DNA from 2 places in the Acidovorax sp. GW460-11-11-14-LB4 genome. Region 1 is predicted to be linked to the other one. Evidence: predicted binding sites of a transcription regulator. Region 1 holds the regulator's gene; the other holds the start of a gene.
The links. Region 1 encodes sigma-54, which starts transcription at its own class of promoters, with help from an activator protein. Its sites were predicted from a motif close to TGGCANGNAANCTGCTTT; they were not measured.
Positions count from the first base shown of each region.

Region 2: the regulator sigma-54 is predicted to act here: its motif matches at 1,811-1,828, upstream of glnA (type I glutamate--ammonia ligase).

Region 1 covers NZ_JBWKYJ010000066.1:4,635-19,227, reverse strand. Annotated here, with positions in the region: gene AC07X4_RS19235 (LysR family transcriptional regulator) at 1-150, shown strand, start outside; gene AC07X4_RS19230 (LuxR C-terminal-related transcriptional regulator) at 181-828, shown strand; gene AC07X4_RS19225 (hybrid sensor histidine kinase/response regulator) at 976-3,642, opposite strand; gene AC07X4_RS19220 (dicarboxylate/amino acid:cation symporter) at 3,885-5,255, shown strand; gene AC07X4_RS19215 (DUF2214 family protein) at 5,428-5,874, shown strand; gene AC07X4_RS19210 (PsiF family protein) at 5,972-6,265, opposite strand; gene AC07X4_RS19205 (hypothetical protein) at 6,350-6,874, opposite strand; gene argS (arginine--tRNA ligase) at 6,985-8,694, shown strand; gene AC07X4_RS19195 (SPOR domain-containing protein) at 8,710-9,366, shown strand; gene AC07X4_RS19190 (thiol:disulfide interchange protein DsbA/DsbL) at 9,479-10,135, shown strand; gene lptA (lipopolysaccharide transport periplasmic protein LptA) at 10,244-10,903, shown strand; gene lptB (LPS export ABC transporter ATP-binding protein) at 10,900-11,682, shown strand; gene AC07X4_RS19175 (RNA polymerase factor sigma-54) at 11,682-13,283, shown strand; gene AC07X4_RS19170 (acyl-CoA thioesterase) at 13,365-13,847, shown strand; gene AC07X4_RS19165 (THUMP domain-containing class I SAM-dependent RNA methyltransferase) at 13,844-14,593, shown strand, end outside.
Region 2 covers NZ_JBWKYJ010000026.1:35,695-50,287, reverse strand. Annotated here, with positions in the region: gene AC07X4_RS11820 (EI24 domain-containing protein) at 1-887, shown strand, start outside; gene AC07X4_RS11815 (competence/damage-inducible protein A) at 884-1,705, shown strand; gene glnA (type I glutamate--ammonia ligase) at 1,878-3,293, shown strand; gene AC07X4_RS11805 (hypothetical protein) at 3,516-4,037, shown strand; gene glnL (nitrogen regulation protein NR(II)) at 4,119-5,144, shown strand; gene ntrC (nitrogen regulation protein NR(I)) at 5,196-6,833, shown strand; gene AC07X4_RS11790 (ferritin-like domain-containing protein) at 7,062-8,009, shown strand; gene xth (exodeoxyribonuclease III) at 8,177-8,956, opposite strand; gene AC07X4_RS11780 (dihydrofolate reductase) at 9,036-9,524, opposite strand; gene AC07X4_RS11775 (DUF4337 domain-containing protein) at 9,557-10,165, opposite strand; gene AC07X4_RS11770 (thymidylate synthase) at 10,240-11,109, opposite strand; gene AC07X4_RS11765 (GNAT family N-acetyltransferase) at 11,222-11,734, shown strand; gene AC07X4_RS11760 (hypothetical protein) at 11,860-12,153, opposite strand; gene AC07X4_RS11755 (DUF4148 domain-containing protein) at 12,207-12,500, opposite strand; gene AC07X4_RS11750 (ABC transporter substrate-binding protein) at 12,941-14,272, shown strand; gene AC07X4_RS11745 (carbohydrate ABC transporter permease) at 14,431-14,593, shown strand, end outside.

The sequences.
Region 1 (14,593 bases):
CTGCACGATTTTGCGGCGCCGCCCAACGGCATCTATGTGGTGTTTCCGCAGCGCAAGCACATGCCGCTGCGGGTGCGGCTGTGGATCGAACACCTCAAGCACCAGTACGCACAGCCCGCGTTCTGGAAAGGCCCGCAGGCCGGCGGCTGATAGCCCCCGTGGCAGACTGCACAACACTCCATGTCCACCGCGCCCACACTCCTCGTTGCTGACGACCACCCGCTGTTCCGTGCGGCCGTGCTGCACGTGCTGCGCGAGCGGCTGCCGCAGTTCCGTACGCTGGAGGCGGCCAGCGCCGCCACGCTGGGCCAGGCGCTGCGGGACCACCCCGAGGTCGAGCTGGTGCTACTGGACCTGAGCATGCCCGGCACGCGCGGCTTCTCTGCCTTGCTGCATGTGCGCGGCGAATACCCCGAGCTGCCCGTGGTCATCATCTCTTCCAACGACCACCCCCGCGTCATCCGCCGCGCGCAGCAGTTTGGTGCTGCGGGCTTCATCCCCAAGTCCGCGCCCGCCGACGCCATGGGCGACGCCATCCAGGCCGTGCTGGATGGCGGCAGCTGGTTCCCGCCCATGGCGGCCGAGCGCTCCGAGGCCGACGCTGAGCTGGCCGCGCGGCTGGCACAGCTCACGCCCCAGCAGTTCCGCGTGTTGCTGTGTCTGGCCGATGGCCTGCTCAACAAACAGATTGCAAGCGCGCTGGGCCTGGCCGAGAACACGGTGAAGGTGCATGTCACCGCCATCCTGAAAAAGCTCGCGTGCTACAGCCGCACGCAGGCGGCGGTGCTGGTCAAAAGCCTGGAGACGGAAGACGGCGTGTCTTCCTGAGGTGGAGATCTGCATCAAAACGGCCGCTGTCGCCTATTCAACGAGCCCTGGATGCTACTAAAAGCGTAGCGACGAGCGCGGCCTCTCCAACCGGGCGCAGCACCCTGCCTGAGGCGCCGTGCAAAGGCCGCCCCGTCGCGCAGCGGCTCAGGGGGATGCTCCCTGTCTCAGCAGCGTCTGGCTCACCAGCGCCCGCAGCGCGGGGGCGCGCACCGGCTTGGCCAGAAAGCCCCAGCCGCGTTCGGCGGCCTGGCGGCGCAGGGTGGCATCGCGCTCGGCGGTGACCAGGATCACGGCGGGTGTCTGGCCCCAGCGCTGGCACAGCTGCGCGAACACTTCGGGGCCGTGGAGGCCGGCGCCCAGGTGCACGTCCAGCAGCACCAGCTGCGGCGCCCGGCCGGGCTGGGCGGCGGCCAGGGCCTCGGGCGCGCCAGCGGCCAGCGGCACCGTGCAGCCCCAGCGCTGCAGCAGGGCCTGCGTGGCGGCGCAGGTAGGGCCGTCGTCATCAATGACCCAGGCGCTGCTGCCTTGCAGGGGGGCGTCGTCGGCGGGTTGCTGCGTGGTGGCGGGGGGCGCAGCCTGCTGCGCGGCGGCAGGGTTGCCCAGCGGCACACACACCCAGAACACGCTGCCGCGCCCCAGTTGCGAGCGCAGGCCAATCTCGTGCCCCAGCAAGCGGCCCAGGCGTTCGACGATGGCCAGGCCCAGGCCTGCGCCCCGGTCGTCGGCGCGGCCTTCGTCCAGGCGGCGGAATTCTTCAAAGATCTCGCGCTGCAATGACTCGGGGATGCCGGGGCCCTGGTCGTGCACCTCGATGCGCAGGTGGTGGTCGCCCACCCTGCGGCAGCCCACCACGATGCGCCCGCGCCGGCTGTAGCGGATGGCGTTGGAGACAAAGTTCTGCAGGATGCGGCGCAGCAGGTTATCGTCGGTGCGCACCACGGCGCGCGTGGGCACGCAGCGCAGTTGCAGGCCCTGGCTTTCGGCCAGCACGCCAAAGTTGTGGCCCAGCACCTGTAGCAGGGGCCCCAGGGCCACGTCGTGGATGTGCACATCGAACTGGCCCGACTCCATGCGCGAGATGTCGAGCAGGCTGTTGAGGATGGCGTCCTGCGCGGCCAGGGCGCCGTCGATGCTGTCCACGGCGTGCCGTTCGGCGTCGCCTGGCAGATGGCTGCGCAGCAGCGAGGTGAACATGCGTGCGGCGTTCAGGGGCTGCAGCAGGTCGTGCACGGCGGCGGCCACAAAGCGGGTTTTGGAGCGGTTGGCCTGCTCGGCTTCGCGCCGCGCGGCGTCCAGGTCGCGGGTGCGGTCGGCCACGCGCTGCTCCAGCGCATCGGCCAGCGATCGCAGCTCGCGTGCGGCGTTCTTGTAGCTGGTGATGTCGGCGTAGCTGGTCACAAAACCGCCCTCGGGCAACGGGTTGCCCCGGATCTCCAGCACCGTGCCGTCTTCCTTGGCGCTTTCGTGCAGGTGGGGGGTGCCGCTGCGCAGGTGCGCCAGGCGGCGTTCGATGGCTTCTTCCACCGGGCCCGGGCCCAGCAGGCCCCGGCGCGCGTTGTGGCGCATCAGGTCTTCAATGGGGCGACCCACCTGCATCAGGTCGGCGGGGTAGCGGAACAGCTGCACATAGCGCGAGTTCCACGCCACCAGCTTCAGGTCGGCGTCGATGATGACCACCCCCTGGGGCAGGTGTTCCAGACTGCGGGAGAGGCCCATGTCAGCCTGCTGCGCCGCCTGCACGATGCCGTCCTGCGCGGTGCGCAACTCCTGCGCGTGCTGTTGCAGCACGGTCTCCAACTCCTGGCGGCTGCGCTGGCGCAGGCGGGCCAGGCGCTGGCGCTGGCGCACAAACAGCACCAGCAGCGACAGGGCCAGCCAGCCGCCGCCCCCGGCTGCGGCCGCCCAGCGGCTGTCAGCCATGCTGCTGTGGGTGGTGTGCACCAGGTGCAGTTGCCAGGGCGTGCCGGGCAGGGGCTGGGTCAGCCACAGCATGCGGCCGGGCGGGGCGGGCATGTCGGCGGACGGTTGCACACGCACCAGCCGCCCGCCATTGTCCAGGCGGTCGTCCACGCGGACGTCGAGCGGGCGCAGCGGCTGGTCGGAGTACTGTCGGGTGGCGTTCAGCTCGCGGCGCTCTTCGTCGTCCAGCGGCTCCAGCAGGCGGTAGCGCCATGCGTCCTGGCTGGCGAGAAAGACCACACCATGCGCGTCCGACGCCAGCACGATGTCGGGTGTCTGCAGCCATTCGCGCTCCAGCTCCTGCAGCGCGATCTTGATGGCCACCAGCCCCAGGATGTGGCCGCTGTCGTCGCGGATGGCCTGCGACAGGAAGTAGCCCGGCTCGCCCGTGGTCACGCCAATGCCGTAGAAGCTGCCGCGCCCCTGGGCCAGCGCCTGCTGCACATAGGGGCGAAAGCTGTAGTCCACGCCCACATTGCTGGTGGCTGTGCGCCAGTTGCTGGCGGCCACGGCCAGGCCGTCGCGGTCGAGCAGGGTGAGGGTGGAGGACTGGCTGGCGCCGTTGGCCTGCTCCAGCTTGCGGTTGAGCTGCGCTACCTCGTCGGTGCTCAGGGTGCGGCGCAGGGCGTCCTGCAACTGCGCGTCCAGGGCCAGCACCTCGGGCAGGGTGCGGTAGCGGTCGATGCGCTGGGCCAGCGTCTGCCCGTACAGGGCCAGCTGGCGCTGCACGCTCTCGCTTTCGTCCAGCAAGGACCGGTGCCAGGCCCACTGGCCAGCCGCGAACATGCTGGCCACCGTGCCTGCTAGCAGGATGAGCAGCGTCCAGAACTGGCGAAGGCGGGGCGTGGGCATGGGAATCCAGCGGGGTGGTTGTGCGGCACCAAGGCCAATTGGGTGCGGGTGGGAGTGTGCTGCACCAGGCTGGGGACTAGGTAGTTACCCTGATTTGGTGCGCGCGCTCTCCTATGAAGCCGCTCTCGACTAATACCAATAGGTTATCGGCTGAAACAAAGTGCAGCGGTACAAACGGCACCCTTGACGCGCGCCGGAGGCACCCCGGTGGTGCAGACCCGTGACCCCAGGAGACCCGTTCCATGCACAACCATTCCGCTCCCGCAGCCTCGACCTTGAAGCTGCCTTTTTATCGGCAACTGTACTTCCAGGTGGTGTTCGCCATCGTCCTGGGCGTTCTGCTGGGCCATTTCGAGCCGTCCTACGGCGAGGCGCTCAAGCCGCTGGGTGACGCGTTCATCAAGCTGGTCAAGATGATCATCGCCCCGGTGATCTTCCTGACCATCGTGACCGGCATCGCTGGCATGTCGCAGCTCTCCACCGTGGGCCGCGTGTTCGGCAAGGCCATGGCGTACTTCCTGTTCTTCTCCACGCTGGCCCTGGTGGTGGGCCTGGTGGTGGCCAACGTGGTGCAGCCCGGCGCGGGCATGAACATCAATGTGGCCGACCTGGACCAGACGGCGGTGAAGGGCTACGTGGCCAAGTCGCACGAGATGACGCTCACGGGCTTTGCCATGGACATCATCCCCAAGACGCTGGTGAGCCCGTTTGTGGGCGACAACATCCTGCAGGTGCTGCTGGTGGCCGTGCTGTTCGGCATTGGCCTGGCCATGGTGGGTGAGGCAGGCCGCCCGGTGCTGAACTTTCTGGACGCGCTGACGACGCCTGTGTTCAAGGTGGTGGGCATCGTGATGAAGGCGGCGCCTCTGGGTGCGTTTGGTGCCATGGCGTTCACCATTGGCAAGTTTGGCCTGGGCTCGCTGGTCAACCTGGCGTGGCTGGTGGGCTCGTTCTATGTCACCTCGCTGCTGTTTGTGGTGGTGATCCTGGGCTTGGTGGCGCGCCTGTGTGGCTTCTCGGTGTTCAAGCTGATCCGCTACCTCAAGGCCGAGCTGATGCTGGTGCTGGGCACTTCGTCGTCTGAATCCGCCCTGCCATCGCTGATGGAAAAGATGGAAAAGGCGGGTTGCAGCAAGTCGGTGGTGGGCCTGGTGGTGCCCACGGGCTACTCGTTCAACCTGGACGGCACCAACATCTACATGACGCTGGCCGCGCTGTTCATCGCCCAGGCGACCAACACCGAACTGACGCTGGGCCACCAGGTGGCGCTGTTGCTCGTCGCCATGCTGTCGTCCAAGGGCGCGGCGGGCGTGACGGGCGCGGGCTTCATCACCTTGGCCGCCACCCTGGCCGTGGTGCCCGAAGTGCCCGTGGCCGGCATGGCGCTGATTCTGGGCGTGGACCGTTTCATGAGCGAATGCCGCTCGCTGACCAACTTCATCGGCAACGCCGTGGCCACGGTGGTCGTCTCCCGCTGGGAAAACGCGCTGGACCAAGATCGCCTGGACGCGGCGATGAATGGCCATCCGCTGCCGCTCGCAGTGTCTGCGGCCTCGGCCCCCGTGGTGTCGGCGGATGTGCCTGTGGCGACGGTGGCGCGCACCGTGGCTTGATGGCGGGTACTTGCTGAATCAGCGCTGCCAGCGGCGCGGGCTTTCGGGCCCGCGCCGCTTCTTTTTGGAGCGGTCAGGCCCGCGCCATCGCGCACAATGGTGGCCCTGCCGGATGGCACTGTGAGCGCTTGGAGCTGCGCAGTGGCCTCGGGCGCTACAAGGAATCTGCACCATGACCCTCGAAGCCATCCTGGCCGCCTTTCACCTTCTGGCCATCCTGACCTTTGTGGTTTTTCTGTCCAGCCAGGCGGCGCTGTGCCGTATCGAGTGGCTCAATGCTGCCGTGGTCGAGCGCCTGGCCCGCTTGGATGTGATCTACGGTGTGGCCGGGGCGGTGATGATTGGCAGCGGCCTGGCCCGGTTGATCTGGGGCGTGAAGGGCGCCTCGTGGTACCTGTCGCAGCCCCTGTTTCACATCAAGATCACCCTGGTGCTGGCCATGGTCGTGCTGTCGTTTGTGCCCTCGGCTGCGTTTCGCCGCTGGCGCCAGAACCTGCGCATCACTGGCGCCCTGCCGCCCGCCGCAGAAGTCGCGCGGGTCCGCCGCCTGGTGATGATCCAGTCGCATGTGCTGCCTGTGGTGGCCGTGATTGCAGTGTTCTGGGCGCGCGGCTGGTAAGTGCAAACACGCCCCCCATAAAAAAGCCCGCCTGGCTGGATGCCGGCGGGCTTTTGCTTATCGAGCCCGGTGAAGATGCACCGGGTGTGAACTTACTTCACTTCTTCAGGCACTCGCTCATGAAGGCCTTGCGCTCGTCGCCCTTGAGCGTCTTGGCCTTGGCGTCAGCGTTGCAGGTTTTCATCTTGTCCTGCTGGGTGGCGGGCTTGTTGCTCAGGCAGGTCTTCATGAAGGCCTTGCGCTCGTCGCCCTTCATGTCTCCGGCGTCCTTGTTGCAGGTCGCCATCTTCGATTGCTGTTTGGTAGGGGCCTTGGCGTCTTCGGCGGCGTGGGCACCAAAGCCCAGTGTCAGCGCCAGGCCGAGTGCAGTCAGGGAAAGAAGCTTTTTCATGGAATCTCCTGGTGTGAATGCGTTATGGGGGGTCCCGGCGGCATTGCACCATAGAACATGGCGCGCGACAACGCGGACCCGTCATCACAACCCTGCGCGGGCCCTGGTGGCCGCGGCTGCATGAAAGGCTTTCAGTGCCGTGTGGATCTGCCGGGGGTCGTGCGCCAGGCCACCCAGGGCAAACACCACATCCCCCCGTTGCTGCCAGCGTTTGAGTGCCTTGACGATCACACCCCGTGCGGAGTCTCTGTGGCCGGGGCGCAACTTGACCAAGATCACGCCTTCGTAGTCGTCCAGGTGCGCACGTTCCATGGCCTCCCAGGTCACGGTGTGCGGGTCGTCCTGGCGCAGATCGGTGATACCGGTGGCGTCAATGACCACCGCCGGGTCTTGCTCCCGGTAGGCCTCCAGGGCGGACCGGCCCAGGGTTCCGCCCACACAGAAGGAGACGAATGCGGCACACAGGCAGAGGGCCGTGAGCAGTCGGTCGTTCGATACAGACGCCCAATACAGCGAGAAGGCCAGGCATACCGCCATCAGCAGCACAAAAGGCACCTGAAACACCAGGGTCCAGCGGCGCCGATAGAGCAGGATGGGCTGGGGTTGCACGCGCACTCTCCGGTTGAAAGGGCATTGCGGCCCATTGTGCCTTTCGCTGCGGGATGCCTCCTGGCGGCGCGTCTGGCGCCCTGCTGCTGGCAGACCCGTAAAATCCACCGATGCTCACAGCCAAAAATGAATTGCTCGCTGCGCTCGCAGCCGAGCTGGAAAACCTGTTCCCCGGCGCTGGCGCCAAGGCAGCCTTTGAATCTCCCAAGGTGGCGGCCCATGGCGACTTCGCCTGCACCGCGGCCATGCAACTGGCCAAGCCCCTCAAGCTCAACCCGCGCGCACTGGGCGAGCAGCTCAAGGCCGCACTCGAAGCCACGCCCGCCTTTCAGCGCTGGGTGTCCGCCATTGAAATCGCGGGCCCGGGCTTTCTGAACATCCGCCTCCAACCCGCCGCCAAGCAGGAAGTGGTGCGTGAGGTGCTGGCTGCGGGCGAGCGCTTTGGTTACCAAGCCAGCAACGGCCAGCAGGTGCTGGTCGAGTTCGTGTCGGCCAACCCCACGGGCCCGCTGCACGTGGGCCACGGCCGCCAGGCCGCGCTGGGCGATGCGATTTGCAACCTGTTCAGCACCCAGGGCTGGAAGGTGCACCGCGAGTTCTATTACAACGACGCAGGCGTACAGATCGACACGCTGACCAAGAGCACGCAGCTGCGCGCCAAGGGCTTCAAGCCTGGCGACGACTGCTGGCCCACCGACAGCGAGAACCCGCTGGCCAAGAACTTCTACAACGGCGACTACATCGCCGACATCGCCGAGGCCTTCAAGGCCAAGGCCACCGTGAAGGCTGACGACCGCGAGTTCACGGCCAACGGCGATGTGGAGGACTACGACAACATCCGCCAGTTTGCGGTGGCCTACCTGCGCAACGAGCAGGACAAGGACCTGCAGGCCTTCAACCTCCAGTTCGACGAGTACTACCTCGAATCCAGCCTGTACACCAGCGGCCGCGTCGAGGCCACGGTGAACAAGCTCGTAGCCAACGGCAAGACCTACGAGCAGGACGGTGCGCTGTGGCTCAAGTCCACCGATTACGGCGACGACAAGGACCGCGTCATGCGCAAGCAGGACGGCACCTTCACCTATTTCGTGCCCGACGTGGCGTACCACATTGCCAAGTGGGAGCGCGGCTTCACCAAGGTCGTCAACATCCAGGGCACGGACCACCATGGCACCATCGCCCGCGTGCGCGCCGGCCTGCAGGCGGCCGATGTGGGGATCCCCAAGGGTTACCCCGACTACGTGCTGCACACCATGGTGCGGGTGGTCAAGGGCGGCGAAGAGGTCAAGATCAGCAAGCGTGCCGGCAGCTATGTCACGCTGCGCGATTTGATCGAGTGGACCAGCAAGGATGCGGTGCGCTTCTTCCTGCTCAGCCGCAAGCCCGATACCGAGTACACCTTCGACGTGGACCTGGCCGTGGCACAGAACAACGACAACCCCGTGTACTACGTGCAGTACGCGCATGCCCGCATCCAGTCGGTGCTGCGTGCGTGGCAAGAGGCGGGCGGTGGTGATGTGGCTTCGCTCAAGGATGTGGACCTGTCTGCCCTCGAAGGCCCGCAGGCCCAGGCGCTGATGCTGCAACTGGCCAAGTACCCCGAGATGCTCACCGCCGCCGCCGACGGTGAGGCGCCACACGATGTGACCTTCTACCTGCGCGACCTGGCCGCCAGCTACCACAGCTATTACGATGCCGAGCGCATCCTCGTGGACGACGAGGCTGTGAAGAAGGCGCGCCTGGCGCTGGTCGCTGCCACCGCCCAGGTATTGCACAATGGCCTGGCCGTGCTGGGCGTGTCGGCCCCGGCCAGAATGTAAGCAGTTACTACCAATATGAAAAAGCAACAGACGGGCGGGACCATTGTCGGCTTCATCGTCGGGGTCATCGTGGGCCTGGGCGCGGCGCTGGCCGTGGCCGTGTACGTGACCAAGGTGCCGGTGCCCTTCCTGAACAAGGGCAATGGCCGCGGTGCCGACCTAGACGCAGCGGAGTCCCAGAAAAACAAGAACTGGGACCCGAACTCGCCGCTGTATGGCAAGAACCCGGCCCGCCCTGCGGCGCCAGCGGTGGCGGCAGCCGCGTCAGCGCCTGCATCCGCTCCCGCCCCTGAGGTGCGCGCCGCCGCGTCGGCTGCCAAGCCTGCCGCGAGCAAGCCAGACGCCAAAGCCGAGGCCAAAGCCGAGAGCAAGCCGGGCGCTGACCCGCTGGGCGATCTGGCCGTGGCCAAGGCCGCGGCCAAGGGCAGTGTGGACCCGTTTGACTACTTTGTGCAGGCGGGCGCCTTCCGCACCCAGGCCGACGCAGACGCCCAGCGCGCCAAGCTGGCCATGCTGGGCTGGGAGGCCCGCGTGAGCGAGCGTGAGCAAAATGGCCGGGCGGTCTTCCGGGTGCGCATCGGTCCTTTCACCAAGCGTGACGATGCCGAAGTGCTCAAAGAGAAACTCGATGGCGCCGGGCTGGAATCGGCGCTGGTGCGTGTGCAGCGCTGATCGGCCTGTGGCTGTGAACAGGGGCCTGTGCATACAGCGCCACCACCAGGGCTGAACTTTTTGTAAAGGGATGTCTCACATCCCGCATACCTGAACCAGGAGAGTCTTTGTCATGAAACGCCGTGAGTTTTCTTTGTCCGCCGCCTCTGCGGTTGCCGCTTCTGCCCTGACGCTGCCAGTGGCCAACCCCGCGATGGCGCAAGCCCGCCAGTTCAAGGAGGGCAAGGACTTCAAGCGGCTGGACAAGCCCGTCACCCCCGATGCGCCGGCCGGCAAGGTCGATGTGATCGAGTTCTTCTGGTACAGCTGCCCCCACTGCAACGCCTTCGAGCCCACGCTGGACGCCTGGGTCAAGGCTGCGCCCAAGGACCTCTCCATCCGCCGCGTGCCCGTGGCGTTCAACGCCAGCTTCGTGCCCCAGCAAAAGCTGTACTACACGCTCGAAGGCATGGGCAAGCTCGAAGCCCTGCACGCCAAGGTCTTCCGTGCCATCCACGTGGAAAAGGCCAAGCTCGCCAAGGACGACGAAATCCTGGCCTGGGTGACCCAGCAGGGCGTTGATGCGGCCAAGTTCAAGGAGGTCTACGGCTCCTTCAGCGTGGCCAACCAGGTGCGTCGCGCCTCGCAGCTGCAAGATTCGTACGGTGTTGAGGGCGTGCCTTCCATGGGTGTGGCAGGCAAGTACTACACCGACGGCACGATGGCCGGCAGCATGCAAACCGTGTTGCAGGTGGTCGAATACCTGGCGGCCACGGCACGCAAAGCCTGACGATGTGCCGACCCTGTCGGCAAGTTGTCCCAAAGGCCCGCTGACGCGGGCTTTTTTTTCGGGGTGGGTACCATCGGGTGGCTACAATCATTGCAAGATTCGTGCCCTATGACCCACCGCCTACTCCCCCTCCTTGTGCTCGCAGCCCTGACCGGCCTTGCGGGCATGGCATATGCCGAAAAGGCTGACCGTGCCAAGCCCATGAACATCGAGGCCGACGCCCTGCGCCACGATGAACTCAAGCAGACCAGCGTGTTCTCGGGCCGCGTGGTGATGACCAAGGGCACCATCGTGCTGCGCGGCGCGCGGCTGGATGTGCGCCAGGACGCCGACGGCTACCAGTACGGCGTGGTCACGGCCGAGGCGGGCAAACGGGCGTTCTTCCGCCAAAAGCGCGACACCGTGGCGGGGGCGCCTGACGAGTTCATCGAAGGCGAAAGCGAAGTCATCGAATACGACGGCAAGGCCGACAACGTGCGCTTCATCACCCGCGCCGAACTCCGCCGGTACCGTGGGTCGGTATTGAACGACGAGATCACCGGCGCCGTGATCGTCTACAACAACCTCACCGATGTGTTCACCGTCGATGGCCAGAAGGCACCAGCCTCTTCTGCCGCAGCGGGCGACACACCAGCGCCCGGTGGTCGTGTGCGCGCCGTGCTGGCGCCCAAAGACCCTCCGCCCGGCGCGGCAGCCCCGGCCCCAGCGCCTGACGCGCCCGCACCGGCGCTGCGCCCCAGCAACAGCCTTGGCGGCGGCGCCAAGTGAGCGGGCCTGCTGTGAGTACCGGTCCTGACTCCCAGGCGGGTAGCCGCCTGGAGGTACAGCATCTGGCCAAATCCTATGGCAGCCGCAAGGTCGTCAAGGATGTGTCGCTGGTGGTGCAAAAAGGCGAGGTTGTGGGGTTGCTCGGCCCCAACGGCGCGGGCAAGACCACATCCTTTTACATGATCGTGGGCCTGGTGCGCAGCGATGCAGGCGATATTCGCATCGACGGCCACTCGGTGGCCCACATGCCCATCCACCGCCGCTCTCGGCTGGGTCTGTCGTACCTGCCGCAAGAAGCCTCGATCTTCCGCAAGCTCACCGTCGAAGAAAACGTGCGTGCGGTGCTGGAACTGCAGCGCGCCGATGACGGCCAGCCGCTGTCGCGCGACGCCATCGAAGAACGCCTGACGGCACTGCTGCAAGAGCTGCGTGTGGACCACCTGCGTGCCTCGCCCGCGCTGGCACTGTCCGGTGGCGAGCGCCGCCGCGTCGAGATCGCCCGCGCCCTGGCCACCCAGCCGCGCTTCATCCTGCTGGACGAGCCTTTTGCCGGCATCGACCCCATCGCAGTGATCGAGATCCAGCGCATCATCGGCTTCCTCAAGGCACGCGGTATTGGTGTGCTCATCACCGACCACAACGTGCGCGAGACGCTGGGCATCTGCGACCACGCCTTCATCATCAGCGACGGCCGCGTGCTGGCGCAGGGCACGCCCTCCGAGATCGTGGACAACGCCGAAGTACGCCGCGTGTACCTGGGCGAGCATTTCCGCATGTGATGAAGCCTGGACTGTCGCTGCGCGTCTCGCAGCACCTTGCATTGACCCCCCAGCTCCAGCAGTCCATCCGGCTGCTGCAGTTGTCCACGCTCGAACTCTCGCAGGAAGTCGAGCAGATGCTCGACGAAAACCCGTTCCTCGAACGCAATGCCGACGAAGCACCGCGCGAGGAGTTTGGCCTGGAAGCCGCCGACACGCCCGCGCAGGCCGACGACTACAGCGCCGATGATGCTATGTTTTCAGGAGCTGTCGGCGCAAGCAGTACTGGCGCTGAGAGCCAAAACGAGGCTGAAATCCCCAGTGCAGGTGCCGACGAGCCCGACTGGAGCGGCGACGGCACCGTCGAGATGGCGCCCAACGACGCCGAGTGGGGTGGCGACGCCCCTGCGCGCACCCGCAACGATGCGGAAGGCGACGAGGCCGACGCCACCGAGCTGGCCCGTTCGCACGAATCGCTCACCGCCTTTTTGCACCGCCAGGCACTGTCGCTGCGGCTGTCTGAAGTGGACACGGCCGCGCTGCGTTTTCTCATCGAATCGCTGAACGACGACGGCTACCTCGAAGAGCCTCTGGAAGAACTCGCTACCAGCCTGGCCGGGCCCGACGACCTGGAACAGATCGAAGAACTGGTGCACCGCTTCACCGTGGCCCAACGTCTGCTGCAGAGCCTGGAGCCCGTGGGCGTGGGCGCGCGCAACCTGGCCGAATGCCTGACGCTGCAGCTCACCGCGCTGGCGGCCGACGAAGACAGCGACGCCGACCCCGAGACCGTGCAGACCGCGCTGCGCATCTGTCAGCAGCCGCTGGAGATGCTGGCCCGCCGCGACATCCGCCGCCTGACGCAGCTGTGCAGCGAAGGTGGCGTGGCCGGAGAAGAACGCACCCGGTCTGCCATGGCACTCATCGCCCGCCTGGAGCCTCGCCCTGGCCGCCGTTTTGCCGACGTAGAGCGCAACATCATCATCCCCGACGTCATCGTGCGCAAAGCCGGTCGCGCCAACGGGCGGGACGGCCAGCACAACTTCATCGTGCAGCTCAACCCCGACGTGATGCCCCGTCTGCGCGTGCACGACATCTACGCAGGTGCGCTACGCGGCCACAAGGGCGGCGAGGGCCACCAGGGCATGCAGCAGCGGCTGCAGGAGGCGCGCTGGTTTATCAAGAACATCCAGCAGCGCTTTGACACCATCCTGCGCGTCTCGCGCGCCATCGTCGAGCGGCAGAAGAACTTCTTCACCCACGGCGAGCTGGCCATGCGCCCCCTGGTGCTGCGCGACATCGCCGACGAGCTGGGCCTGCATGAGTCCACCATCAGCCGCGTGACCACGGCCAAGTACATGGCCACGCCGATCGGTACCTACGAGCTGAAGTACTTCTTTGGCTCTGGCCTGGGCACCGAGACCGGTGGCAATGCGTCCAGCACGGCCGTGCGCGCACTGATCAAGCAGTTCGTGTCCGCCGAAAACCCGGCCAAGCCGCTGTCCGACAGCCAGATCGCCGAGATGCTCAAGGAGCAGGGCATCGAATGCGCCCGCCGCACCGTGGCCAAGTACCGCGAGGCGCTCAAGATCGCGCCGGCGAATCTCCGCAAAGCGCTGTAGTCGCTCTGGCAGCTGGCGCACGGTGCGCCTGCGCTGCCGTAGTCTTTTCTGTTGTTTCCGTATTACCCACCGCAGCCCACCATGGCCCGCATCGTCTTCGACCTCCCACCGCACTTCGGCTTTGCCACCGAGCTGCAGATCTACATCAGCCACGTGAACCAGGGCGGGCACCTGGACAACGCGCAGTTGCTCAGCCTAGTGTCCGAAGCGCGGGTGCGCTTCTTTCAGTCGCTGGGGTACCCCGAGGCGGATGTGGGCGGCCTGTCCATCGTGGTGGGCGACATCGTGGCGCAGTACAAGTCCGAAGGTTTCCATGGCGAGACCATGCGGGTGGAGATGGCCCCGGCAGACTTCAACCGCTACGGCTTCGACCTCGTGTTCTGCATGACCGAGAAGACCTCCGGCCGCGAGGTGGCGCGCGGCAAGATCGGTATCGTCTTCATCGGCAAGGCCGACCGCAAGGTGGCACTGATCCCCGAATCCATCCGCCAATTGCTGCTGGCCCGCGCGGGAACGCCGGATTCCCATGCATTGTCCGAGCGCGTATCCTCCCCATCGACATGAACCAACTCCAACTTTTTCTCCCTTGCGCCGCGGGCGTCGAGGGCTTTCTGGCCGACGAGGTGCATGCCATCACCGGCCTCACGGGGCAAGACCTGCTGGTGGGCCGGGGCGGTGTGCTGTTGCGCGCCTCGTGGCGCCAGGCCATGCAACTCAACCTGCACAGCCGCCTGGCCCAGCGCGTTCTGGTGCAACTGGCGCACCGCCCGTACCGGTCTGAGAACGACCTCTACGCCATGGCCAGCGAGGTGGCCTGGGAGATATGGTTCACCACGCGCCAGACCTTCAAGGTCGAGGTGACGGCCCAGCACAGCCCGCTGCAGAGCCTGAACTTCGCGGGCCTCAAGGTCAAGGACGCGGTGGCCGACCGCTTCCGCCACAAGAGCGGCGTGCGCCCCGATGTGAACACCCAGTGGCCCGATGTGCGCATCCACCTGCACCTGACCACCGACGAAGCCACGATCTACATCGACACCTCGGGCGAGCCGCTGTTCAAGCGCGGCTGGCGCGAGGACAAGGGCGACGCGCCGCTCAAGGAAACCCTGGCCGCCGCCATGATCGCCGCCAGCGGCTGGGACCCGCATGGCGACAACCCACAGCCCCTGTACGACCCCTGCTGCGGTAGCGGCACCATCGTGGTCGAGGCCGCACAGATCGCCTGCCGCATCCCGGCGGGCATGTTGCGGCGTTTTGCGTTCGAGAAACTGCTGCCGTTCCAGGCGCATGTCTGGAGTGATATAAAAAACGAA
Region 2 (14,593 bases), on a different contig from region 1:
GGGTGATTGCGCTGTCGCTCTTGCCTCTGTTCTTGATCGCCGTTTTGGCACTCGGCCTGGGTTACTTCTATTGGGACGCGGCGGTGCAGGAGATGCGCGCATTGCTCGATGCGTCCTCGTTGCTGGCCAGCGTCTGGGGTTGGCTTCAGGGCTGGGGCCTGGGGGATGTGACTGCTGTCATGGCGCCGTTGATGGTGGTGCTGGCCGTGGCGCCTGTGCTGGTGGTGGTGTCGCTGCTGACCGTAGCGGTACTCATGACCCCCGCCCTGGTGGCATTGGTGGCTGCGCGGCGGTTTCCGGATCTGGAGCGCAAGAAGGGCGGGTCCTTCATCGCGAGTGTGGCCTGGTCGGTAGGGTCCACGGTGTTGGCGCTGGTGGCGCTGGTGGTGTCCGTTCCGCTGTGGCTGGTGCCGCCGCTGGTGCTCATCCTGCCGCCGCTGATCTGGGGTTGGCTGACCTACCGTGTGATGGTGTTCGACGCCTTGGCAGACCACGCCAGCAAGGAAGAGCGCCTGGAGATATTCCGCCGCCATCGCAGTAGCCTGCTGGGCATTGGTATCGTCACAGGCTATCTCGGGGCGGCGCCCAGCATTGTGTGGGCATCGGGCGTGGTGTTTGCCGCCGCGTTTTTTGTGCTGGTGCCGCTGGCGATCTGGATCTACACCCTGGTGTTCGCGTTTTCCTCGCTGTGGTTCACGCACTACGGTCTGGCCGCCCTGCAGCGCTTGCGTGCCGAGCGGTCCACCATGGCGCCGACGACCGGGCACGCCCCATTGGCCGAAGCGGCCGCGCATCCCAAAGACGCGCCAGCTCTGAACATGGCGGCACCCTCAGCCCTCGTGCTGCCGCCCCCTGCAAATCCGAACCCTGGAGACAATCCACCATGACCCCCACCTTTGGTCTCATCATCGTGGGTGACGAGATACTGTCAGGCAAAAGGGCCGACAAGCACATGCCCAAGGTGATCGACCTGTTATCGGCGCGGGGCCTGTCGCTGGCCTACGCCGACTATGTGGGCGACAGCCCGGACCGCATCACGGCCACTTTGCAGCGGGCGTTCGCGTCGGCCGATGTGGTGTTCTCGTGTGGCGGCATTGGCGCAACCCCAGACGACCACACGCGGCAATGTGCTGGACGTGCCCTGGGCCGGGATCTGGCCCTGCACCCAGAAGCCGAGACGCTGATTCGCGAACGCATGCAGGATGTGGCGCGCGAGCAGGGCGTGCCCTATGAGCCCGACCGGTCCGACAACGTGCACCGCCTCAACATGGGCATGTTCCCGGTGGGTGCGCGCATCATCCCCAATCCCTACAACAAGATCCCCGGCTTCAGTTGCGACGGGGCTGGGGGCGGTGCCGTGCACTTCGTTCCGGGCTTCCCAGTCATGGCCTGGCCCATGATCGAATGGGTGCTGGAGCACCACTACGCAGCCCATTTCAACCGGGCACCGCAGACCGAGCAGTCGGTGGTGGTTTATGGTGCGATGGAGGCAGCCTTGACGCCCCTCATGGAGCAGATTGAAAAATCGCACCCGGATGTGCGGGTGTTCAGTTTGCCCAGCGTAGATCATCCACAATACGGGCGGCATATCGAACTGGGTGTCAAAGGGCCCGCGTCCTCGGTGCCTGCTGCATGGCAGGCTTTGAAAACAGGATTGCACGAATTTGGTGCAAATTGCGGCCCTGAATTGGTGCGCAATCTGTGAGACTCAGATTTGGTAGATGGATTGCACCGTATTGGTGCTTTTTGGCGCATGCCACGCCGACCTGTCGCGGGTAGCGCTCCTTCATAGTGCGGTGCTGCACTCGGCTGGCACGCAAACTGCTTTTATTTCGGCAAACTCTTTTTTCAACAAGCGCTTTATCCAGGAGAACCTGATGGCCAAGACCGTTGCAGACGTGATGAAGATGGTGAAGGAGAACGAAGTCAAGTTCGTTGACTTCCGTTTCACCGATACCCGTGGCAAACAACAGCACACCACGGTGCCCGTCTCTCACTTCGACGAAGACAAGTTCACTTCGGGCCATGCCTTTGACGGCTCGTCGATCGCCGGTTGGAAGGGCATTGAAGCCTCCGACATGCAGCTGATCCCCGACCCGAGCACGGCCAACATCGATCCGTTCTTTGAAGAAACGACGCTGATCCTGACCTGCGACGTGATCGAGCCCACCGACGGCAAGGCCTACGACCGCGATCCCCGCTCCATTGCCAAGCGCGCTGAAGCCTACCTGAAGGCCTCCGGCCTGGGCGATACGGCCTACTTCGGTCCCGAGCCAGAATTCTTCATCTTCGACGGCGTGCGCTGGAGCACTGAACCCAACAACACGTTCTACGAAATCGAAGAGTACGAAGCCCCCTGGAACACAGGCGCCAAGCTCGAAGGCGGCAACCGTGGCCACCGCCCCACCGTCAAGGGCGGCTATTTCCCCGTGCCTCCTGTTGACAGCACGCAAGACATGCGCGCCGAGATGTCCCTGATCCTCGAATCCCTGGGCATTCCGGTTGAAGTGTTCCACCACGAAGTGGCAGGCGCTGGCCAGAACGAAATCGGCACCAAGTTCAGCACGCTGGTCGAGCGCGCCGACTGGACGATCCTGCAAAAGTACGTGATCCACAACGTGGCCAACGCTTACGGCAAGACCGCCACTTTCATGCCTAAGCCTTACCACGGCGACAACGGCTCCGGCATGCACGTGCACCAGTCCGTCTGGAAGGACGGCAAGAACCTGTTCGCTGGCGATGGCTATGCTGGTCTGTCGGACTTCGCGCTGTACTACATCGGCGGCATCATCAAGCACGCCCGTGCCCTGAACGCCATCACCAACCCCGGTACCAACAGCTACAAGCGCCTGGTGCCTCACTTCGAAGCACCGGTGAAGCTGGCCTACTCGGCCAAGAACCGTTCCGCTTCGATCCGTATCCCTTACGTGGCCAACCCCAAGGGCCGTCGCGTGGAAGCCCGCTTCCCCGATCCACTGATGAACCCCTACCTGGGCTTCGCAGCCTTGCTGATGGCCGGTCTGGACGGCGTGGAAAACAAGATCCATCCTGGCGAAGCCGCTACGAAGGACCTGTACCACCTGCCTCCAGAAGAAGACAAGCTGGTGCCCACCGTGTGCCACAGCCTGGACCAGGCCCTGGAACATCTGGACAAGGACCGCGCGTTCCTGACCAAGGGTGGCGTGTTCACCGACAGCATGATCGACGCCTACATCGATCTGAAGATGAACGAAGTGACCCGCTTCCGCATGGCAGTGCACCCTGTCGAGTACGACATGTACTACTCGCTGTAATCGTCTGCCTGCAGACCATTGCTCAAGAAAAGGCGGCGCAAGCCGCCTTTTTTCATGGGCGGGCGGCGGCGCTACCTGCGCCGAACGCGTGCGGCGGAACCAAGACGCCAGGTGTTGCATCCGTATACACAGCCCTTCAAGGGTCTGCCCTTGTTGGATTGGAGATGTAGGGTGATTGGGGGATACTCCCCTGTCCCCTGCATGTCAGTGCGAGGAAACCGAATGAATAAAACGCTCATCACCCTGCTCCTCATCGCCGCCACCGTCCCCGCAGTCCAGGCGCAAGACCGCATCTACCGTTGCGGCAACGAATACACCAACAACGCCCAGCAAGCCAAGGAGCGCGGCTGCAAGCTGGTGGAGGGCGGCAACGTTACCGTTGTGCAGGGCACCCGCCCAGCGTCTGCCGCAGCTCCTGCAGCGGGTGGTGCGGCAGCCCCGTCGTCTGCGACCTCGCCCGCCAACGCTCCACGCGTCAGCAACAACGAACAAAAATCCCGTGACTCGGATGCCCGCGCGATTCTGGAGTCCGAGCTGCGCAAAGCGGAAACGCGCCATGCCGAGCTGCTCAAGGAATACAACAACGGCGCCCCCGAGCGCAACGCACTCGATCTGCGCAACCCCCAGCGCTACACCGAACGCACGGCTGAACTCAAGGCCAGCGTGGCCCGCAGCGAGAGTGACATTGCGGGTATCAAGCGCGAGATTGCCCGCCTGCCTGCCCCTGCTGCACCCACCAACTGACAGCGGTGATTGCGTGTGAGTGCCCCTTCTTCCTCCGACCTTCCCGGCGCTGACACCGGGCGTTTTCATTCCCTGGACCTGATGTCCACCCTGGTGGCGGTGCTGCGCGCTGACGATGGCGCGGTGCAGTTTGCCAATGCCGCGCTGGAAAACACACTGGGCCTCTCGCGCCGCACCCTGGAAGGGGCGGACTTCTCTACCTTCTTCACCGACCCGGCACTGCTGCAGACCGCACTGGCGGGCGCCCGGGGCAAGGACTTTGCCGCGCTGCGCTACGAGGCCAGCCTGAAGCGCCTGCACCAGGACCCGGTGCCCGTGCATGTCAACGTGGCCGATGCCGAGCAGGTGGGCGAAATCCTGGTGGAGCTGTGGCCGCTGGAGCAGCAGGCCCGCCAGGACCGCGAAGAGCGCCTGCGTGACCAGGCCCAGGCCAACAAGGAGCTGATCCGCAACCTAGCCCATGAGATCAAGAACCCGCTGGGCGGCATTCGAGGCGCGGCGCAACTGCTGGAGATGGAGCTCGATAACCGCGAGCTCACCGAATACACCCAGGTCATCATCCACGAGGCCGACCGCCTGCAAAGCCTGGTGGACCGGCTGCTCGCGCCCCACCGCCACCCGCATCTGGTGGGCGACGTGAACATCCATGAGGTGTGCGAGCGGGTGCGCTCGCTCGTGCTGGTCGAATACCCGCAGGGCCTCAAGGTACAGCGCGACTACGACACCTCCATCCCCGAGTTTCGTGGGGACCGTGCGCAGCTCATTCAGGCGGTGCTAAACATCGTGCAGAACGCGGCCCAAGCGTTGTCAGAGCGAATCGCCAAGGGCGATGCCGTGATCACGCTGCGCACGCGCGTGGCCCGCCAGGTCACGTTCGGCCGGCAGCGCTACCGGCTGGCACTGGAATTGCATGTCATCGACAACGGACCGGGCGTACCCGATGCCATCAAGGAGCGGATTTTTTATCCACTGGTATCGGGTCGGGACGGCGGATCAGGGCTGGGGCTGACGTTGGCGCAAACCTTCGTGCAGCGTCACCACGGGTTGATCGAATGCGACAGCGTACCGGGTCGCACCGACTTCCGAATCCTGATCCCCTTGCCCTGACAGCGCATGACGGTCCCTGACACGCAACCACAGGGAAGGTAAGAAAAACATATGAAGCCGATCTGGATAGTAGATGACGACCCCTCGATCCGCTTCGTCCTGGAAAAGGCGCTGGCCCGCGAGAACCTGCCCACGCGCAGCTTCACGCACCCGCGCGAAGTGCTGGACGCACTGGCCGATGTCACCGCAGGCGACCCCGCGCGCCAGGGCCCCCAGGTTCTGGTGAGCGACATCCGCATGCCCGGAGGTTCGGGCCTGCAACTGCTGGAGAAGGTGCGCGAGCTGCAGCCCGGCCTGCCCGTCATCATCATGACGGCGTACTCCGACCTCGACAGCGCGGTGTCGGCTTTTCAGCGCGGCGCGTTCGAATACCTGCCCAAGCCGTTTGACCTGCCCAAGGCGGTGGAGCTGATCCGCCGAGCGGTGGAAGAAAGCCAGCGCGAAGAAGTCACCGAAGAGCGCCAGACCGCGACCCCCGAAATGCTGGGCCAGGCGCCCGCCATGCAGGACGTGTTTCGCGCCATCGGGCGGCTGTCGCAAAGCCAGGTCACGGTGCTCATCACCGGCGAATCGGGCTCGGGCAAGGAGCTGGTGGCGCGCGCGCTGCACAAGCATTCGCCCGTGGCAGACGGCCCCTTTGTGGCCATCAACACCGCCGCCATCCCCAAAGACCTGCTGGAGAGCGAACTCTTCGGCCATGAGCGCGGCGCCTTCACCGGCGCCCAGACCCAGCGGCGCGGCCGCTTCGAGCAGGCCGAGGGCGGCACGCTGTTCCTCGACGAAATCGGCGACATGCCGTTTGATTTGCAGACGCGCCTGCTGCGCGTGTTGTCGGACGGCCAGTTCTACCGCGTGGGCGGCCACGCAGCCGTCAAGGCCCATGTGCGCGTGATTGCCGCCACCCACCAGAACCTGGAGCAGCGCGTCAAGGAAGGCGGCTTCCGCGAGGACTTGTTCCACCGCCTCAACGTGATCCGCCTGCGCCTGCCCGCGCTGCGCGAGCGGCATGAAGACGTGCCCATGCTCACGCGCCACTTTCTGCAGCAAAGCGCGCGGCAGCTGGGCGTGGAGCCCAAGCGCATTGCCGATTCAGCACTGGCGCGGCTGGAGCAGTTTGCCTTCCCGGGCAACGTGCGCCAGCTGGAGAACATCTGCCACTGGCTCACGGTGATGGCGCCTGCCCAGGTGATCTCGCTGCAGGACCTGCCGCCCGAGGTGCTGGAAGCCCCGGTGTACCAGCCGCCAGTGCGCGCCACGGCGGGCGCCGAGCCTGCGGCGGCCACGGTGACATCGATGCCGGTGGCCCCGCTGGCCCCTGTTGCGCCAGTGGCGCAGCCTGCACCCGAATTGGTGGGTGGCCTGCACCCTGCAGCGCAGGCGTCTGCTCCGGTGTCGGCGTCTGCACCTGCGGCCGTTGCGTCCTGGTCGGCCGACGCCGCCGCAGCCCCTGTGGCTGCTGCCCACAGCTGGGAGCAGGCACTGGAAACCGAGGCGCAAAAACTGCTCGCAGGTGGCCAGCCCGAGGTGTGGGACGCGCTCACGCGGCGCTTTGAGTCGCGCCTGATCCGCACGGCCCTGGTGGCCACCCACGGCCGTCGCATGGAGGCCGCGCAGCGCCTGGGCATTGGGCGCAACACCATCACCCGCAAGATCCAGGAGTTGGGGCTGGACGCGCCGGATGAAGTATGAAAATGGCCGCAGGTGCATGTTTATCATGCCTCTGCAGCTATTGAAATCGTAGCAATGCAAGGTGCCACTACATCGCTGGTGGCATCGCTGCAACCTGGCCCGGATGCGCGCTGCGCATCGCACTGCATGGCGGGCCATGTCCTACATGCAGGCCCTCCCTGGGCCGACCCGGCACTCCGGAGGTGGCTTCAACAATGAAGTCACTGTCAACCAACCGGAGATGTTCCTATGTCGGATTTCAACGATGCCAACCGTGACCCTTTGACCAATGAGCCGGGTGCTCACCCCGTCGGAACGGGCGTGGGTGCTGCCTTGGGTGGCGCTGCAGCCGGCGCTGCTGCCGGTGCTTTCGGCGGCCCGGTCGGCGCTGCCATTGGTGGCGTAGCGGGGGCTGTGGCCGGCGGCCTGGCTGGCAAGGCGGCTGCCGAGGCCGTCAACCCCACCGAAGAAGACGCCTACTGGCGCGAAACCTACCACCGCGAGCCGTACTACGTGGGCGGCCGCACGTACGACCAATACCGTCCCGCCTATGAGCTGGGCTGGTCGTCTGTGGGCCGCTACGAGGGCGACTTTGACGCCATCGAGCCGCGCCTAGCGGACGACTGGCGCGCACGCCACGGCAGCGACGGCCTAGCCTGGACCGATGTGCGCCCCGCCACCCGTGCGGCGTGGGAGCGCGCCGCCAACCGCACTGCGCTCGCCACCGACCGTCCGATGGACGTGATCGACGCCGAGGATGTGGTCGATGTACTCAATGACCTGCTGGAGTCTGCACGCGATGGCGAGTACGGCTTCCATGCCTGTGCAGAGCATGCCGAGTCGGGCCAGCTCAAGGGCATCTTCCAGCGCCACTCGCGTGAATGTGCCGCTGCCGCTGTCGAGCTGGAGCATGAGATCCGCCGCCTGAATGGCGACCCTGCACAGGGCGGCACGGTGGCAGGTGCGCTGCACCGGGGCTGGGTGTCGGTGAAGACGGCACTTTCCACCCGCGACGACAAGGCCGTGCTGGAAGAGTGCGAGCGTGGCGAGGACGCTGCGGTGGCCCGCTACCGCAAGGCGTTGAAGGCGACGCTGCCTGCAGATGTGCGCGCGCTGGTGGAGCGCCAGGCACAAGGCGCCCAGCGCAACCACGACGAGGTGCGTGCGCTGCGCGACGGGTTCTCGCCACGGCCCTGATCTCAGGGGCCAAGGGAGTCCCTGGGGGAAGCCACGCCTGAGATGGCGCCTGTGCTGCATCTGAGGGTTGCCCCCAGAAAAAAGGCTGCCAGAGGAATACTCTGGCAGCCTTTTTTGCGTCGCATACGGGCAGCCTGAGGGCTGCAGCCCAGCGGTTCCAGGGCGTATCAGGCGCTCATCGTGACCACCACCGGCGCGTGGTCGCTGGGCTGCGGGTTCTTGCGCGGGGCGCGGTCCACCACGCAGGCCGTCACTGTGGGCTTGAGCGCTTCGCTCACCAGGATGTGGTCGATGCGCAGGCCCCGGTTTTTCTGGAAGCCCAGCATGCGGTAGTCCCACCACGAGTAGCTTTTTTCGGGCTGCTCGAACATGCGGAAGGCATCGGTCAGTCCCAACGCCAGCAGCGCCTGGAAGTGGTTGCGCTCTTCGGTGGTGTGGTGGATGGTCTCGCGCAGGCCTTCGGGGTCATACGAGTCGCGGTCTTCCGGTGCCACGTTGAAGTCGCCCACCAGCACCAGGCGCGGGTGGGCGGCCATCTCGGCGCGCACCATGTCCTGCAGCGCCTGCAGCCAGCGCATCTTGTAGGCGAACTTTTCCGAGCCCGGCTCCTGGCCGTTGACGAAGTAGCCGTTGAGCAGGCGCAGCGGGCCTGCCGGAGTGTCCAGCGTGGCACCGATGACACGGGCCTGCTCGTCGCCAAAGTCAGGGATGTTGCGCACCACGTCGCGCAACGGGTGGCGGCTCAGGATGGCCACGCCGTTGTAGGTCTTCTGGCCGAAGGCCACGGCTTCGTAGCCGGCCTCTTTCAACGCGTCGTGGGGAAACTTGTCGTCGGTGAGCTTGAGCTCCTGCAGGCACAGGGCATCGACCGGGTTGGCGGCCAGCCAGGCCAGCACCTGGGGCAGGCGCACCGACAGGGAGTTCACGTTCCAGGTGGCAATTTGCATGGTTTTTGGCCGGTAGCGCTAGTGGATCATGCGCTGGCAGCTATCAAAATGTGAGTAGATGAGGAAAGGGGCAGAAGCGTCAGGCGCGGCGCACACGGGTCACAAAGCTGAACGGGAGCCCGTTGGCGCTCACGTGGTGCTCGCGGGCGGTTTCTACCCATTCTGCGCCCAGCACGGGGGCATAGGCATCGCCGTCAAAGTCCTGGGCGATCTCCGTCACCTCCACGCAGTCCGCCAGGGGCAAGGATTCGGCATAGATCTGCGCGCCCCCAATGATCCACACGGTTTTGCCCGCGTCGCACAGCGCCAGTGCTTCGGCCAGGCTGCCTGCGCGGTGGGCACCCTCGGCCTGCCAGTCGGCCTGCCGCGTCACCACGATGTTGGTGCGGCCGGGCAGGGGGCGAAAGCGTGCGGGCAGCGAGTCCCAGGTCTTGCGGCCCATGACCACCGGGCATCCCTGCGTGAGCTGCTTGAAGTGCGCCATGTCCTCGGGGATGTGCCAGGGCAGGCGGTTGTCCTTGCCGATGACGCCGTTGGCCGCGCGGGCGTAAATGAGGTGCAGGGGCATAGGGCTCGCTCGGTGCTTGAATGGGGAGGGGATCAGATGTGCAGGAACGCCAGCGCGCCCACACCCAGGCCCACGGCGGCCACGCCGTACATGCCGTATTCCAGCCACTTCTTCTTGGTCAGCAGCGCAATCGCGGCCAGGGCAATCGCCACCTGCAGCGCGGTGGTGGCCTGGGCCCAGCGGTGGTGCTGGTGCATCTGGGCCTCGCTTTGCTGATCGAAGGCGTGGGCATCGGCCTCCAGCTTTTCGGCCGCGGTCTTGATCTCGTTCTTCTCTTTTTCGTAGCGGTCGATCTTGGCCTGGTATTTGACCTTCTCGGCTTCGGCCGGGGTCAGGTCACGGGCCAGCTCGGCCAGGCTTTGTTTGGTGCTTTTGGACTGGAAGTAATTCCACTGGTTGGAGGCCTCGGTCTTCTTGATGGCCGCGTCGTTCTTCATCAGGCCCGCATTGGCCTGGGTGGCGCCGCCCATGTAGGCAAAGATGGCACCCACCGTGGCCACGATGGCCGTGAACATGGCGATCTTGTTGGTGGACGAGCCGCCGCCATGGTCCGCACCGTGGTGCGCAGCATCGTGGCCGTGGGTGGCATGTTCGACCGCGTGGTCGTGGGGGCCGTGTACGTGGAATCCGCCGGAAGACATAGATAGAAGCTCGTTGTATTGGTTATGGGTGAAAGCGGGGCCTGTGCCGCAGGCTGGCTGGTGCAGTGGTCAGGTCAGACTGCCACGGGCGCCTTGATGGCAGGGTGGCACTGGTAGTCCACCACTTCAAAGTCTTCGTACTCGTAGTCGAAGATGCTGCCCGGCTTGCGTTTGATGTTCAGCACGGGGTAGGGGTAGGGCGTACGCGCCAGCTGGGTCTGCACTTGCTCGTGGTGGTTGCTGTAGATGTGGCAGTCGCCACCCGTCCAGACGAAGTCGCCCACCTCCAGGTCGCACTGCTGGGCCACCATGTGGGTCAGCAGCGCATAGCTGGCGATGTTGAACGGCACACCCAGAAAGATGTCTGCGCTGCGCTGGTACAACTGGCAAGACAGCGTGCCGCGCCCGCCGGGCTCTTGCGCCGGGGCTACGTAAAACTGAAAGAAAGCGTGGCACGGCATGAGCGCCATCTTGTGCAGCTCGGCCACGTTCCAGGCGCTCACGATGATGCGGCGCGAGTCGGGGTTGGTCTTGAGCGTTTGGATGACGTCGCTGATCTGGTCGATGTGCCCGCCGTCCGGCGTCGGCCAGCTGCGCCACTGCACGCCGTACACCGGGCCCAGGTCGCCGTCCTCGCGAGCCCATTCATCCCAGATGGTCACGCCGCGCTCTTTCAGCCAGTTGTTGTTGCTCGATCCGGTCAGGAACCACAACAACTCCTGGATGATTGACTTGAGGTGCACCTTCTTGGTCGTGACCAGCGGAAAACCTTCCTTCAGGTCAAACCGCATCTGGTGGCCGAACACGCTCTTGGTGCCGGTGCCGGTGCGGTCCGACTTGTCCACGCCGTGGGTGAACACATGGCGCATGAAATCTTCGTACTGGGAGCGCACGGGGCGGGCGGGCAAGGCAGGAGCTGGCGGGGCAGCAGAAGGCTGGGTCATGGGATGGATCACTCAGGGTAGGGCGCCGCCATCAAGGGGTGGCCGTTGCCGACGGCGGATTTTATGCGGAGCGGGAGAATGCCAGATTCGCCATCCATCCACTGCACTTCCCATGACGACTTCCGATACCCCCGTCACCATCCGCCCCCTCCAGGCTGCCGACTGGCCCGCCGTGTGGCCCATCCTGCGCACCACCTTCCGGGCGGGAGACACGTATGCGTTTGCCCCCGACAGCACCGAGGCCGAGATCCACAAAGCCTGGGTAGAGCTGCCTGCCGCAACCTTTGTCGTCCTTGGCGCGGGCGGGGAGATTTGGGGTACCTATTTCATCAAGCCCAACCAGGCCGGGCAGGGCGCCCATGTGTGCAACTGTGGCTATGTGGTGGCGCCGACCGCGCAGGGGCAGGGCGTGGCCTCGTTGATGTGTGAGCACTCCCAGCAGCAGGCTGTGGTCATGGGCTTTCGGGCCATGCAGTTCAACCTGGTGGTAGCCAGCAACGTGCGCGCCGTGCGGCTGTGGCAGCACCTGGGCTTTGCGATCGTGGGCACGCTGCCCGGGGCCTTCCGGCACCACACGCGGGGCTATGTCGATGCCCATGTGATGTTCAAGACACTGGTGGCCTGAGCTTTTTGTCCATGCAAAAAGGGCTCCCATGCAGGAGCCCTCTCAGAGAGTCAGGGGGAAACACTTCCGCATGGTGGCAGCACCCACAACCGTGAGAGGCCACCACCATGGGAAGGCCCGCATTCTTACATTGCGCTGATTTCGCCCGAAGGGATCTTGCCGGTGCGTACCGCTTCGGCCGCTGCGGCGCGCACTGCAGCGCGGTCGGCAGTCGACTTGTAGGTCACGACACGCGAACCAGCGGGTTCGATGCTACGCGTTTGGGCCACGGTAGAGGCTTCAGCAGCCACTTCGGCGCGGGTGCGGTTGGTGTCGAACTTCAGGGCGAATTGCGAGCTGTCGGCTTCGTCAGCGTGGGCGCCGAAAGCGGAGAAAGCAGCCACGGCAGCGATGGACAGGAAACGTGTGGTCTTGTTCATGGTGATCTCGATTCTTGATGGGGTGGGGGCAGGTCCGTTGATTCCGGGACGGCTTACAGAGCGCCGATTTCGCCGGAAGGGATCTGGCCAGTGCGCACAGCTTCAGCAGCCTGGGCACGCACGGCAGCGCGGTCAGCTGTGGACTTGTAGGTCACCACACGCGAACCAGCGGGCTCGATCGAGCGGGTCTGGGCCACGGTAGCGGCTTCAGCAGCCACTTCAGCGCGGGTGCGGTTGGTTTCAAACTTGGTGGCGAACTGCGAAGCATCGGCTTCGTCAGCCTGGGCGCCAAAAGAAGCGAAAGCGGCGACAGCGGCGATGGAGAGCAAACGTGCGGTGTTGTTCATGATTGATAAGTCCTTGAAGTTGAAAAAGCGTCTCAAAAAAGCCGGGTCAAAAACCATTCCTGAACCGGGTTCGGTGAGTCGCCTTGCGGGTTCGGCTCATCGATGGGTTGAACTGTACGCCGATGGTGTTCAGGGAAAAACCACTTGGTCGCAAACTGACTGTTCCAGTTTTGGAAACAGTCGGCCCACTCAGGGCGCGCCCTTGGGTCAAATGTGTGCAGCACCCCGCAGCGCCAGGGCGGGCGCCCCAGGCCCACAATGCACATACCCAATTGATGCGACTAGGTATAAATCCTGAGATTCTGGCGAAATTTAGTATGTGTAGTGCTTTTCAAAGTATCAACTGAGCATCAGAGCATCGGTATCGTTCAGCCCATCAATGCCGAGATTCGACTGGCGTTGAATGGCAGATCCATACCAACTACGCAGGAGACGTTCCGATGCCCCGTTCCACTCGTCCACACACTCGCCTGGCTCTGGCCGTTGCCGCCCTGGCGGCATCGCTTTGCGGAGCCGCTGCGCATGCGCAGACCGAACTCGTGATTGCCACCGTGAACAACGGCCACATGATCGAGATGCAAAAGCTCAGCAAGAATTTCGAGCAGGCGAACCCCGACATCAAGCTCAAGTGGGTCACGCTCGAAGAAGGCGTGCTGCGCCAGCGCGTGACGACCGACATCGCCACCAAGGGCGGCCAGTTCGACGTGATGACGATCGGCATGTACGAAGCGCCCATCTGGGGCAAGAAGGGCTGGCTGCAGGAGCTGAAGACCGATGCTGCCTACGACGTGGATGACCTGCTGCCCGCCGTGCGCAATGGCCTGACGGTGGACGGCAAGCTGTTTGCCGCGCCGTTCTATGGCGAAAGCTCCATGCTGATGTACCGCAAGGACCTGGCCGACAAGGCCGGCGTGCAGGTGCCTGAGCGTCCCACCTGGCCGCAGATCAAGGACCTGGCCGCCAAGATGCACGACCCCAAGAACGGCGTGTACGGCATCTGCCTGCGCGGCAAGCCAGGCTGGGGTGACAACATGGCGTTTTTGACCACGCTGGTCAACACCTTCGGCGGCCAGTGGTTCGACATGCAGTGGAAGCCGCAGCTCGAGTCCAAGCCCTGGAAGGATGCGATCACCTTCTACGTCGACCTGCTCAAGAACTATGGCCCGCCCGGCTCGTCGGCCAACAGCTTCAACGAGATCCTGGCGCTGACCAACTCCGGCAAGTGCGGCATGTGGGTGGACGCGACCATCGCCGCATCGTTCGTGGCGGACCCCAAGCAGTCCAAGGTGGCCGACCAGATGGCCTTTGCCCAGGCGCCCACCATGAACACGCCCAAGGGCGCGAACTGGCTGTGGTCGTGGAATCTGGCCATCCCGGCTGGTTCCAAAAAGGTCGACGCCGCGCAGAAGTTCATCACCTGGTCCACCAGCAAGGACTACATCCAGCTGGTGGCCAAGACCAACGGCTGGGCCAACGTGCCCACCGGCACGCGCAAGAGCACCTACGCCTCGCCGGAATTCCAGAAGGCCGCGCGTTTTGCCGCCGCAGAGAAGACCGCCATCGACTCGGCCAACCCCACGGATTCGACCTTGCCCAAGAGCCCGTATGTGGGCGTGCAGTTCGCGGCCATTCCGGAGTTCCAGGCCATCGGTATCGCCGTGGGCCAGCAGATGAGTTCTGCGCTGGCAGGCAAGACGACGGTGGACGCGGCACTCAAGGCCGGCCAGGTGGCGGCTGACCGCGAAATGAAGAAGGCCGGCTACTACAAATAGGCAAGCACCCATTGGGCTACTGCGCGGCCCGATCTGGGGGCGGTGTTCCTCGCCGTACGGGAGTACGACTGCGGTACAGCACCCCCCACCTCGGGCCGCTCGCTGCGCCCACTGAGCGCTTGCCTCACTGCGCTGTGTAAGTCTGTATCGGAATTCCCATGAACCGCCGCCTGCTACCCCGTCTGCTGCTCACGCCAGCCATGGCCACGCTCTTCCTGTGGATGATCGTGCCGCTGGTGATGACGATCTACTTCTCGCTCATCCGCTACAACCTCATGCAGCCGGACCAGACGGGCTTTGCCGGGCTGGAGAACTTTGAGT